2 regions of the Paracoccus angustae genome follow, and region 1 is predicted to be linked to the other one. Evidence: riboswitches for the same ligand, from Rfam matches in the RefSeq annotation. Region 1 holds a riboswitch; the other holds the start of a gene.
The links. Region 1 has a riboswitch for thiamine pyrophosphate ahead of ACFOM8_RS14245 (thiamine ABC transporter substrate-binding protein). Riboswitches for the same ligand answer to the same signal wherever they lie in the genome.
Positions count from the first base shown of each region.

Region 2: linked by a shared signal. The riboswitch ahead of thiD (bifunctional hydroxymethylpyrimidine kinase/phosphomethylpyrimidine kinase) and the one ahead of ACFOM8_RS14245 (thiamine ABC transporter substrate-binding protein) in region 1 are both predicted to bind thiamine pyrophosphate.

Region 1 is NZ_JBHRXY010000012.1:70,873-77,275, reverse strand. Features, by position in the region: gene ACFOM8_RS14265 (phosphodiester glycosidase family protein) at 1-73, shown strand, start outside; gene truB (tRNA pseudouridine(55) synthase TruB) at 182-1,075, shown strand; gene ACFOM8_RS14255 (thiamine ABC transporter ATP-binding protein) at 1,072-1,764, opposite strand; gene ACFOM8_RS14250 (thiamine/thiamine pyrophosphate ABC transporter permease ThiP) at 1,757-3,304, opposite strand; gene ACFOM8_RS14245 (thiamine ABC transporter substrate-binding protein) at 3,280-4,260, opposite strand; TPP riboswitch at 4,292-4,388, opposite strand; gene mutS (DNA mismatch repair protein MutS) at 4,436-6,403, shown strand, end outside.
Region 2 is NZ_JBHRXY010000017.1:37,103-43,505, reverse strand. Features, by position in the region: gene ACFOM8_RS16195 (muconate/chloromuconate family cycloisomerase) at 1-439, opposite strand, end outside; gene ACFOM8_RS16190 (LysR family transcriptional regulator) at 515-1,561, shown strand; TPP riboswitch at 2,132-2,238, shown strand; gene thiD (bifunctional hydroxymethylpyrimidine kinase/phosphomethylpyrimidine kinase) at 2,309-3,127, shown strand; gene ACFOM8_RS16180 (FAD-dependent oxidoreductase) at 3,124-4,071, shown strand; gene thiS (sulfur carrier protein ThiS) at 4,055-4,249, shown strand; gene ACFOM8_RS16170 (thiazole synthase) at 4,253-5,014, shown strand; gene ACFOM8_RS16165 (thiamine phosphate synthase) at 5,011-5,607, shown strand; gene ACFOM8_RS16160 (HesA/MoeB/ThiF family protein) at 5,604-6,403, shown strand, end outside.

The DNA.
Region 1 (6,403 bases):
GCCGGGGGTGAACCGGGCGGATTTCGGGCGCTCGCTGGGGCCGATCATCGGGCTGGTGGACGGCGCCGGTTGACGGGGGTCGGTTGACGGGGGCCGGTTGACGGGGGCCGGTCGATTGGGGCCGGTTGACGCTGCGCCGGCGGCTGGCTATGCCGCCGCCTTTGCAGGGCAGAGGTTGGACATGGCACGCAAGAAGGGCCGCGACATCAATGGCTGGCTGATCGTGGACAAGCCCGCGGGGGTCGGCTCGACGGCCGTTGTGGCCAAGGTCCGCTGGGCGCTGGATGCGAAAAAGGCGGGCCATGCGGGGACGCTGGACCCGGATGCGACGGGCGTCCTGGCCGTGGCCCTGGGCGAGGCCACCAAGACCGTCGCCACCGTCGCCGATGCGCTGAAATGCTATGACTTCACGGTGAACTGGGGGGCCGAGACGGCGACCGACGATGCCTCGGGCGAGGTGGTGCGCAGGTCGGACGCCCGCCCCGACCGCGCCGCGATCGAGGCCGCGCTGCCCGCGTTCATCGGCGACATCATGCAGATCCCCCCGGCCTTTTCCGCCGTAAAGGTCGATGGCGAACGCGCCTATGACCTGGCGCGGCAAGGCGAGGAACTGGATCTCGCCGCCCGCCCGCTGTGGGTCGAAAGCCTGACCCTGCTGGAATGCGGCGCCGAAACCGCGCGGCTGGAGATGGTCTGCGGCAAGGGCGGGTATGTCCGCTCGATCGCCCGCGACCTGGGCCGCGCCCTGGGCTGCCTGGGCCATGTGGCCCATCTGCGCCGCATCTGGTCCGGCCCGTTCGAGGCCGAGGACGCGGTGCCCTTCGACAGGATCGACCGCGAGGCTCAGGCCTGGCTGGACACGCGGCTTTTGCCGCTGGAAACCGCGCTGGCCGACCTGCCCATGCTGCGCGCCACCCCCGAAGGCGCGGTGCGCATCCGCAACGGCAATCCCGGACAGGTGACGGGCACGGCGGAATGGGGCGATCTGGTCTGGGTTTCCGACGCCAAGGGGCCGGTCTGCATCGGCAGGTATCAAGGCGGGCTGGTTCAGCCGGAACGGGTCTTCAACCTTTAGCCCAGATAAGCCCGCAGCCCCGGCGGCGGATTGTCCAGCAGCGGTCCGGTGGGCACCGGCGGATGCGCCGCGCCGCCGTCCACCAGGATCGTCTGCGGCGCGAAGCTGCGCGCGTCGGCGGGGTCGTGGGTGACCATCAGCACCGTGGCCCCGGTCCGGTCGGCGATGCGCCCCAGCAGGGCCAGCATCTCGGCCTTGAGCGCGGGACCGAGCGCCGCGAAGGGTTCGTCCAGCAGCAGCACGGGCCGGGCGCGCAGCAGCACGCGGGCCAGCGCCACCCGGCCTTGCTGGCCGCCGGACAGATTTGCGGGCTTGCGCGTTTCCATCCCCTCCAGTCCGACCTCGTCCAGCACCTGCGCCACGCGGGCGCGCTGCGGATCGGTCAGGCGCCCGTCGGGGCGCAGGCCCAGGCCCACGTTCTGCGCGACCGTCAGATGCGGAAACAGGTTCTGGTCCTGGAACAGCATCGACACGGGCCGCCGCCCCGGCGGCATTCCGGTGATGTCCTGCCCGTCCACCCGCATCCGCCCCCGGTCGGGCGCAAGAAACCCGCCCACCAGCGACAGCAGCGTGGATTTCCCCGACCCCGAGGGGCCGATCACCGCCACCCGCGTCCCCTTGGGCACGCTCAGGTCGGCGGACAGGGCGAAGGAGCCGCGCGTGACGCGGATGCCGTCGAACTCAAGCAAGCCTGCCCCCCTTGTCGAAAGCCCAGAACAGGCCGAAGCTGATCGCCATCAGCAGCACCGCGCAGCCCGAGGCGTCGTCCAGACGATAGGAATTCATCAGCTGATACATCTGCAAGGGCAGCGTCGGGCGGTCGCCGCCGAACAACGTGATCACGCCCAGATCCCCCATGGCCAGCGCCGCCGCCAGCCCGCCGGCAAAGCCCAAGGGGCGGGCCAGGCGCGGCAGGGTCAGCAGCCGCAGCCGCGCGAAGCCGCGCAGGTCCAGCGAATCGGCCAGCCGTCCGTAATCCCCGTGCAGGGTCCGCGCCGCCGGGATCAGCGCGCGCAGGCCGAAGGGCAGGGCCATGACCGCGTTGATCGCCACCGTCACCGGCAAGGCCATAGATTGCGGGCCCATCCAGGGGCGCAGCATGATGAACAGTCCCGTTCCCAGCACCAGCGGCGAGGCGATCAGCGGCAGCATCCCGGCGGTTTCCACCCACCGCATCCGCCCCCGCGCCAACGACAAGGCCAGCACCAGCGACAGAACCAGCGCCAGCGTGGCCGAGATCAGCGCCATCACCACCGACCGCAGCGCGGCATCCCAGACCTCGGGCGGCAGGCCGGGGATCTGCGGCAGCCCGCGCAGGGTGACGGTGGCGATGGGTCCGATCAGGAACCCTGCGGCCCCTGTGATCACAAGCGCGTCGCCGAGCCGGTGCCAGCCGCCCGGTGCCATGGGCATGTGATCCGCATCCAACCCCGCTCCGAAGGCCGCCGGCATGGTGATCCAGCGCGCCAGCATCATCGCCGCCACGCAGATCGCGATCTGGATCAGCCCCAGGCTGGCCGCCCGGCCCAGGTCGAAGTCGAAACGGAACGCCTGGTAGATCGCCAGTTCCACCGTTGTGGCGCGCGGCCCGCCGCCAAGCGCCAGCGCCACGGTGAAGCTGGTCAGGCAGACCAGGAACACCGCCAGCCAGACGCCCGGCAGCACGGCGCGCAGCATCGGGCGTTCCAGGTGCCGCGCGGTGTCGCGGGGACCAAAGCCCAGGGACGCGGCCAGGCGGAAGCGTTCGGCCGGAATCGCCTGCCAGCCTTGCAGAACCAGCCGCACCGACAAGGGCAGGTTGAAGAACACGTGCGCCAGGATCACGCCTTGCCAGCCATAGATCGAGATCTCGGGCAGGCCCAGGGCGCGCAGCCCGTCGTTGACCGCGCCGTTGCGGCCGAACACCGACACCAGCCCCATGACCGCCACGATCACCGGCAGGATGAAAGGCGCGCCCAGCAGCGTCACCAGCGCCCCGCGTCCCGCAAAGCGCCGCCGCGCCAGGGCGCGCGCCACGGGAACCGCCAGCAAGGCCGACAGCGCGGCCGACGCGGCGGCCTGCCACAGCGTGAACCAGACCGCCCGCCAGTCCCAGGGACCAAGGCCCCCCAACCCCTGCGCCGCCCAGGCGACGGCGGCCAGCGTGCCCCCGATCAGCAGCGCCAGCCCGGCGGCAACGGCGGCGCCCCCCGCCTCGGCCCGCGTCAGCCCGAGAATGCCCGCAGCCATTCGTCGAGCGCGGTTGGCCGCAGCGCCTCGGCCTCGTTTTCGGAATAGAACAGGGTCTTTTCGGGGCGCGGCAGGTCGCGCATGACGGGCGGCCAGTCCGCCTGGGGCAGCTTGGCGGGCAGGGACCAGTTGGCCAGCGGAACCGTCGCCTGGAATTCCGGGGTCAGGATCCAGTCCATGAAGCGTTGGGCCAGTTCCGGCTGGTCGGTGGTGCGGACCCGGGCCGCGACCTCGGCCATGAAGTAATGGCCTTCGGGAAAGATCGCGGCCTTCTTGGTCGTGTCGTTCTCGGACGCGATGTGATAGGCGGGCGAGGTGGTGTAGGACAGAACCATGTCGGCCTCTCCTTCCGTGAACATCCCGTAGGATTCCGACCAGCCCTTGGTCACGGTCAGCACCTTGGGGGCCAGCTTGGCCCAGGCCTGAGGCGCGTCATCGCCGTAAACCGCCTTGACCCACAGCAGCAGCGCCAGGCCCGACACCGAGGACCGCGGATCCTGGATCACGATCTTCAGGTCGTCGGGGGCCTCCAGCAGTTCGGCGAAACTGGCGGGCGGGTTTTCCAGTCGGGTTTCGTTGTACATGAAGGCCGTCTCGCCCCAGTTGTAGGGCAGGAAGATGTCGTCCGTCCATGCGATGGGCAGCGACAGCCCGGTCGTGTCCTGCCCGTGCGGCGCGAACAGGCCGGATGCGCGGGCGCGGGCGGTCACGTCGGTGTTCAGGCCGAAAACGATGTCGGCCTCGGTCCGCTCGCCCTCCATCAGGATGCGCGACAGCTCGTCGCCCGCGACAAAGCGCAGGTCGCAGGCGCAGAAGGCCTCGAAACCCTTTTCGATCTGGGGGCCGGGGCCCCATTCGCTGGCAATGGATTCGCCCGCATAGACGGTCAGGACGGGCTTGTCCTGCGCGGTGGCGGGGGTGGCGGCCAGCAGGGCAAGCATCAGGGGCAGTCTCATCGCCGTCTCCTTTCCGAAAGGATCACGAAAGAAAGGGCAGCGTCACCTTCCCTCCGCCGGTTTTAGCCGGATCAGGTTCAACGGGTCCGCATGCGCGTCTCAGCCGGATGGCCCCCCGAGGTGCGCCCAAATGTAGGGATTTCATGCGCCCGCGCAAGCGGCTAGAAACGCCGCCATGACAAAGGACAGCACCGACCAGCCGACCCCGATGATGGCGCAGTACCTGGCGATCCGGGACGCCAATCCCGGCGCGCTGCTGTTCTATCGCATGGGCGACTTCTACGAGATGTTCTTTGACGACGCGGTGGCCGCCGCGGGCGCCCTGGACATCGCCCTGACGAAACGCGGCACTCATGGCGGGGAACCCATCCCGATGTGCGGCGTGCCGGTTCATTCGGCCGAATCCTATCTGCTGACGCTGATCCGCAAGGGGTTCCGCGTCGCCATCGCCGAGCAGATGGAGGATCCGGCCGAGGCGAAGAAGCGCGGGTCGAAGTCGGTGGTGGCCCGCGACGTGGTGCGGCTGGTGACGCCCGGAACGCTGACCGAGGAATCGCTGCTGGAAGCGCGGCGGCACAACTATCTGGCGGCCTTTGCCCGGGTGCGGGACGATTGCGCCCTGGCCTGGGCGGACATTTCCACCGGCGCCTTTCAGGTGATGGACTGCGCCCTGGCGCGGCTGGCCCCGGAACTGGCCCGCCTGGCCCCGCGCGAGGTGCTGGCGGCGGGGCACGAGTTGCGCGATCTGGTCGAGGATGCCGGGGCGGCGCTGACCGACCTGCACGCGTCCGCCTTTGACAGCGCGGCGGGGCAGCGGCGGCTTTGCGCGCTTTACGGGGTGGAAACGCTGGACGGCTTCGGCAGCTTCACCCGCGCCGAACTGGCGGCCATGGGGGCCATCGTCGATTACCTGGAGCTGACGCAGAAGGGCAAGCTGCCCCTGCTGCGCCCGCCGGTCCGCGAACGCGCGGGCGGAGCGATGGGGATCGACGCGGCCACCCGGCGCAACCTGGAACTGACGCAGGCCCTGGGGGGCGGGCGCGAGGGCTCGCTGCTGGCGGCCATCGACCGGACGGTCACGGCGGCGGGGGCGCGGCTGCTGGAACGCCGCATCGGCGCCCCGTCCCGCGATCTGGCGCTGATCCACGCCCGGCAGGACGCGGTGGCGATGCTGGTGGATGACCCGCGCCTGACGGCCGACCTGCGCACGGCCCTGGCGCGCGTGCCCGACATGGACCGCGCCTTGTCGCGGCTGGCGCTGGACCGGGGCGGGCCGCGCGACCTGGCCGCGATCCGGGCGGGGCTGGCGCAGGGGGCGGCGATCGCGGCCCGGCTGCCGGACGACGCGGCGCCGGTGCTGGCGGATGCCGTGCGCGACCTGACCGGGCACGACGAATTGATCGCCCTGCTGGACGCGGCGCTTGTGGCCGAACCGCCGCTGCTGGCCCGCGACGGCGGCTTTGTCGCGGCGGGCCACGACGCCGATCTGGACCAGACCCGCCGGCTGCGCGACGAAGGCCGGGGCGTGATCGCCGGAATGCAGGCGGATTATGCCGCACTGGCTGGCGTCCAAAGCCTCAAGATCAAGCACAACAACGTGCTGGGCTATTTCATCGAAACGACGGCCACCCATGCCGAACGCATGATGGCGCCGCCGCTGAACGCGACCTTTATCCACCGCCAGACCACCGCGAACCAGATCCGCTTCACCACCGTCGATCTGTCGGAACTGGAAACGCGCATCCTCAACGCCCGCGACCGCGCGCTGGAGATCGAGCGCGGCATCTTCGACCGTCTGCGCCGGGCGGTGCTGGACCGGGCCGCGCTCATCGGCCAGGCGGCCCGCGCCCTGGCCGAGATCGACCTGGCCGCCGCCCTTGCCGACATCGCGGCGGGCGAGGGCTGGACGCGGCCCCTGGTCGATGACAGCCGCGCCTTTGTGATCGAAGGGGGCCGTCACCCGGTCGTGGAACGCGCGCTGCGACGCAAGGCGGAAAGCTTTGTCGCCAACGACTGCGCGCTGACCGAAGGCGACACCCCGGCGATCTGGCTGCTGACCGGGCCGAACATGGCGGGCAAATCGACCTTTCTGCGCCAGAACGCGCTGATCGCCGTGCTGGCGCAGGCGGGCGCCTTTGTGCCC
Region 2 (6,403 bases), on a different contig from region 1:
GGTCGCGCCGCCGCCCGCCCAGAAGCTCGCTGACCGGCAGGCCGACCCGCTTGCCCTGGGCATCCAGCAGCGCGCATTCCACGGCGGACTTGGCGAAGCGGTTCTCCTTCACCATCCGCCCGATCCGCGCCATCAGCGCCTGCACCCGCGTGGCGTCCTGGCCCAGCATCACCGGCGCGAACCAGGCGTCGATGTTGGTTTTCATGCTTTCGGGGCTTTCCCCGCCATAGGCCAGCCCGCCGATGGTGGTGCATTCGCCGATGCCGGCGATGCCGTCGCTGCAATGAACGCGGACGATCATCAGCACCTGCCCGTTCATGGTCGCGACCGACAGCTTGTGCGGGCGGATCGTGGGCAGATCCAGGATCACCGTTTCGACCCGCGTCACGACAGGGGCGGCGGCAAGAGACGGGGAAAGCGGGGCGTATGGCTGGTTCATGACGCAAGGATGCCAGCGGAACCCGCCGCCCGTCCAAGATCATTTGCGTTTGCAACGATACCCTGAAGGTATAATATGGCGGAAGGGTTTGGCGATCAGTGGTTTGGAACGCCGTCGCATACCCCGAACAAAGGCGATTTCGACGATTTGGAGGGCGGGCCGATGGATCTGCGGCAGTTGCGATACTTTGCCGCCGTGGCGCGAGAGCGGAATTTCACCCGCGCGGCCGAAATCCTTCACATCGCGCAGCCCCCGCTCAGCCGCCAGATCCAGCTGCTGGAGGAGGAACTGGGCGTCGCCCTTATCCTGCGCAAAACCCGGCCCATCAAGCTGACCGACGCCGGGCGGCTGTTCTATGAACAGGCGTTGCAGGTCCTGGGCCGCGTGGACCAGATGAAGGATGCGACGCGCCGGGTGGGAATGAACCGCAACCGGGTGCTGTCCATCGGCTTCGTGGCCTCGACATTGTATGGCGGGCTGCCGGTGCTGGTGCGCAAGCTGCGCCAGAGCGCGCCGGAACTGGACATCCAGTTGCTGGAGATGCTGTCGATCCAGCAAATCCCCGCGCTGAAGGAAGGGCGCATCGACCTGGGCTTCGGCCGGTTGAAGCACGCCGATCCCAACATCGCCAGCACCGTCCTGCGCGAGGAAAGACTGGTCGCCGCCCTGCCGCTGGACTCGCCGCTGGCGCGGGACGACACCCCGCTGCCCCTGGGCGCCCTTGGCGGGCAACGGCTGATCGTCTATCCCAAGGAGCCGCGTCCAAGCTTTGCCGACCAGGTGCTGGGCCTGCTGCACGAGGCCGACATCCACCCCCTCGACGTGCTGGAGGTGCGCGAGATCCAGACCGCCCTTGGCCTTGTCGCGGCCGAGTCGGGGATTTGCATCATTCCGTCCTCGGCCCGGCAGATGCGCTCGGACGTGCGCTTTCGCGTGATCGACAGCCCGCGCGCGATCTCGCCGGTGATCCTTTTCCACCGCGCCGGGGACAATTCGCGCTATCTCGACCTGGTGAAGCGCCTGATCCGGGACATGTACGCCGAAAAGCCCGCCTGGCTGGAGGCCAACAACCATCGCGCTCCGATCTCCGAGAACGGCGACCCGACCTCATCCGAGCGTTAGCCGCACCCGGGGCGATCGGACCCTTGCGGATGATGGCCGCGATCTCGGGCCTGCGGCAGGGGCAAGCACGATGTCGCGGGTGGCCGGAACGCCGAAGGGCAATGCCGCCGATGCATTCTTGAATGGCGCCGACGGACAAGCATCAGACCACCGTCCAGCCTCCGCGCGCCACCTTTGCCCGGCCGGTTCCTCGACAGCCGCCGGGGGGAAACCCCGGCGGCTGTCGCGCCGTCCGGACGGACGCCCGGGTTGCTGTCTCGGTCCGGCACGCCCGCGTTCCTGCGCGCGCGGGATGTCCGACCTGACATCCCCTGATGCGGCAATGGCAGGCGGGGGTGCCGCTGTTGCCTGGCGCTTTGTCTTGCAAGGGAACAGATGCACGGCGGCTTCCGAACATCGGCTTTGTCCGGTTCGACGCTGAACACACGGCCATGGCGCCTGACGCATCCGACGCTTGCCCTTGCTTCGCGCGTGGGCGCGCCCTGACTGCCGAGCGGACTCGGGTCCGGTTCTGGAGCGGCGCCGAAAACCGCTGGACGGCTGGCGGTTGATCCGCTACCAAGGCGCCAAGACTATCCGTTGGGGTGTCCCGTCGCGGGGCTGAGAGGTGCAATGCGCGCCGACCCATCGAACCTGATCCGGGTCATGCCGGCGGAGGGAACGGATAGGCAGACGCGCCGCCCGGTGCCGCATCCCGTCTGCCGCCGCCCGCCCCTGCCATGCCCCGAAACGCCGCAGGAGGGGCAGATGACACCAACCGTGTTGACCATCGCTGGGTCGGACAGTGGCGGGGGCGCCGGGATCCAGGCCGACCTCAAGGCCGTGTCGGCGCTCGGCTGCTATGGCGCCAGCGCCGTCACGGCGGTGACGGCGCAGAACACCCGGGGCGTGTCGGCCGTTCATTTCGTGCCGCCGGACCTGATCCGGGCGCAGATCGACACGGTTCTGGACGACATCGCCGTTCACGCGGTCAAGATCGGCATGGTCGGATCGGCGGCCGCGATCGCCGCGGTGGCCATGTCCTTGCGCGATTGCGCGGTTCCGGTGGTTCTGGACCCGGTGATGATCGCCAAGGGCGGCGACGCGCTGATGGAGGACGACGCCATCCCCGCCCTGGTCCGCGACCTGCTGCCCTTGGCCCATGTCCTGACGCCCAACCTGCCCGAGGCCGCGCGCCTGCTGGGCGGACCCGCCGCCGACACCGAGGCCGCGGCCATCGCGCAAGGCATGGCCCTGCGCGCGCTTGGCCCCCGCCATGTGCTGATGAAGGGGGGCCATGCGGCGGGCGCGCATTGCACCGACATCCTGGCCGGTCCCGGCGGCACGGCGCGCTTTTCCTCGCCCCGCATCCGCACCCGGAACACGCACGGCACGGGATGCGCGCTGTCGGCGGCCATCGCGGCGGGGCTGGCCCAAGGGCTTGCGGCGGCCGAGGCGGTGGGCCGCGCGCACCACTGGCTGCACGGTGCGATCCGGGCCGCCGACGATCTGGCGGTGGGCGGCGGCAACGGTCCGGTGCATCACTTCCACGCGCTGTGGCCGCGCCGGACCGGGGCCGCCGCATGACCGTGACCGTTGTCGGCGGCGGCGTTCTGGGCCTTTGCATCGCCACCGAGCTGAACGGGCGCGGCATTGCCGCCGCCATCCGCGACGACGCCCCCGGCCCCCGGGCCTGTTCCTGGTGGGCGGGCGGAATGCTGGCGCCCTGGTGCGAGGCCGAAAGCGCCGACAAGGCCGTCCTGCGCCACGGCCTGTCCGCCGCCGACTGGTGGCAGGGCCAGGGCGTCCCTGTCACGCGCAACGGAACGCTGGTGGTCAGCCTGTCCCGCGACGCAGGCGCGCTGTCGCGATTTGCCCGGCGCAGCGGGGGACACCAGACGCTCGACGCATCCGGCATCGCCGCCCTTGAACCCGACCTTGCGGGCCGCTTCTCCCGCGCGCTGTTCTTCGCGGAGGAGGCCCACCTGGCCCCGCGCCAAGCCTTGGCGATCCTGTCCGAACGCCTGCGGCGCACCGAAACGGCGACCGGCACCGTGATCGACTGCCGCGGCCTGTCCGCCCGCGACGCGCTGCGCGACCTGCGCGGCGTCCGGGGCGAGATGCTGGTGATCCGCTGCCCCGAGATCCGGCTGTCCCGCCCCGTCCGGCTGCTGCATCCCCGGATGCCGCTTTACGTCGTGCCGCGCGGCGACGGCGTGTTCATGCTGGGCGCCACGATGGTCGAAAGCGTCCGGCGCGGTCCGCCCACCGCGCGCGCCGTGCTGGAACTGCTGTCGGCGGCCTTTGCGCTGCACCCCGCCTTTGCCGAGGCCGCGGTGCTGGAACTGGGCGCCGACGCCCGGCCCGCCTTTCCCGACAACCTGCCCCGCATCCGCCGCGTGGGGGGCGTCATCCACGCCAACGGCCTTTACCGCCACGGCTTTCTGCTGGCCCCGGCGGTGGCCCGCATGGTGGCCGACCATCTTCAACACCAGACCAGACCGGAGTTCATGGATGCGGATCATCCTTAACGGCAGCCCGCGCGACGTCGCCGCCGCCACCCTGGCCGAGGCCCTGGCCGAGGCGGGCCTGACCGGCCGCATCGCCACCGCGCTGAACGGCAGCTTCGTGCCCGCCGCGCTGCGCGACACCACCCCCATCCGCGACGGCGACGCGATCGAGGCCCTGGCGCCGATGCAGGGAGGCTGAGCGATGCCGGTCTTCTATGGCACCACGGTGGAAAGCCCGCTGATGCTGGGCACGGCCGGCTATCCTTCGCCCAAGATCCTTGCCGATGCCTTTGCCCGGTCCGGCGCGGGCATCGCCACCGTGTCCCTGCGGCGCGAGGCGGGCGGCGGGCAGGACTTCTGGGCGCTGATCCGGTCCTTGGGCGTGGCCCTGCTGCCCAACACCGCCGGCTGCCACGGCGCGCGCGAGGCCGTGACCACCGCCCAGATGGCGCGAGAGGTGTTCGACACGGACTGGATCAAGCTCGAGGTGATCGGCCATGCCGACACCCTGCAACCCGATGTCTTCGGACTGGTCGAGGCCGCCCGCATCCTTTCCGCCGACGGCTTCAAGGTCTTTCCCTATTGCACCGAGGATCTGAGCGTCTGCGAACGCCTGCTGGACGCGGGATGCCAGGTGCTGATGCCCTGGGGGGCGCCCATCGGATCGGGACTGGGGCTGAACAACCCCCACGGGCTGCGGGCCTTGCGCGCGGCTTTCCCGGATGTGCCGCTGGTCGTCGATGCGGGCATCGGCCTGCCCAGCCACGCGGCGGCGGCGATGGAGATGGGCTATGACGCGGTTCTGCTGAACAGCGCCGTGGCCCGCGCGGGCGATCCCGCCGCCATGGCGGGCGCCATGGCCGAGGCCGTCCGCGCCGGACGCGCCGCATACCTCGCCGACCCGATGGAGCGGACCGACATGGCCATCCCCTCGACCCCCGTGATCGGGCGGGCCTTCCTGTGAGGCTGCCGCGTTTCTACCCGATCTTCGACAGCGCCGACTGGATCGCCCGCGCGCTGCCGCTCGGCGTGCGGCTGGTGCAGTTGCGCATCAAGGACCGGCCCGCCGAAGCCCTGCGGGCCGAGATCGCCCGCGCCCGCGACCTGTGCGGTCGGCACGGCGCGATCCTTGTGGTCAACGATCACTGGCGGCTGGCGATCGACCTTGGCTGCGGCTTCGTGCATCTGGGACAGGAGGATCTGGACGGCGCCGACCTGCCCGCGATCCGGGCGGCGGGGTTGCGGCTTGGCATCTCGACCCACGATGATGCGGAACTGGACCGCGCCCTGGCCTGCCGGCCCGATTACGTGGCGCTTGGCCCGGTCTGGCCGACGATCCTGAAGCAGATGAAATGGCACCGGCAGGGGGTCGAGAAGCTGACCGACTGGAAGGCGCGCATCGGCGGCATCCCCCTTTGCGCCATCGGCGGGCTGACGCCGGAACGGGCGCGGCTGGCCTTTGCGGCGGGCGCGGACGTGGCGGCCGCCGTGACCGACATCACGCTGAACCCCGACCCCGAGGCGCGCATCCGCGAATGGCTGGAGGACGCCGCGTGAGATATGCGCGCCAGACCGTTCTGCCCGCCATAGGCGAGGCGGGCCAGGCCCGGCTTGCGGCGGCGCATGTGCTTGTTGTCGGCGCGGGAGCCCTGGGCATTCCCGTGCTGCAATACCTGACCGGCGCGGGGGTGGGCCGCATCACGGTGATCGACCCCGACCGGATCGAAACCTCGAACCTGCATCGTCAGCCGATCTATGGCCGCCATGTGGGCCAGCCGAAGGCCCTGGCGGCGACCTTGGAAATGGCCGCGCTGAACCCGGACACCACCGTCACGCCCGTTGTGGCGCGGCTGGATCCGGCCAATGCGCCGGGTCTGGTGGCGGGGGCCGATCTGACGCTTGACTGCGCAGACAGCTTTGCCGCGACCTATACGCTGTCGGACGCCTGCCTTGCCGCGGGCCGTCCCCTGATCGCCGCATCCGTTCTGCGCACCGAAGGCTTTGCGGGCGGCTTTTGCGAGGGCGCGCCGTCGGTGCGGGCGGTGTTCCCGGATCTGCCCGCGCAAACGGGCACCTGCGCCACGGCGGGCGTGATGGGGCCGATGGCGGGCCTGATCGGCGCGTTGCAGGCGCAGATGGCGATGGCGGTGCTGCTGGGGCTGCACCCCTCGCCCTTGGGTCAGATGATCCGCTTCGACGGGTTACGCCCCGCCTCGTTCCGCTTCGACGGCGCGCCGGAACCCCTGACCGGCCACCGCTTCATCGCCCCCGGCCAGATGCGCCCGGACGATCTGGCGGTCGAACTGCGCGGCCCCGACGAGGCCCCCCGACCCTTTGTGCCCCACGCGCTGCG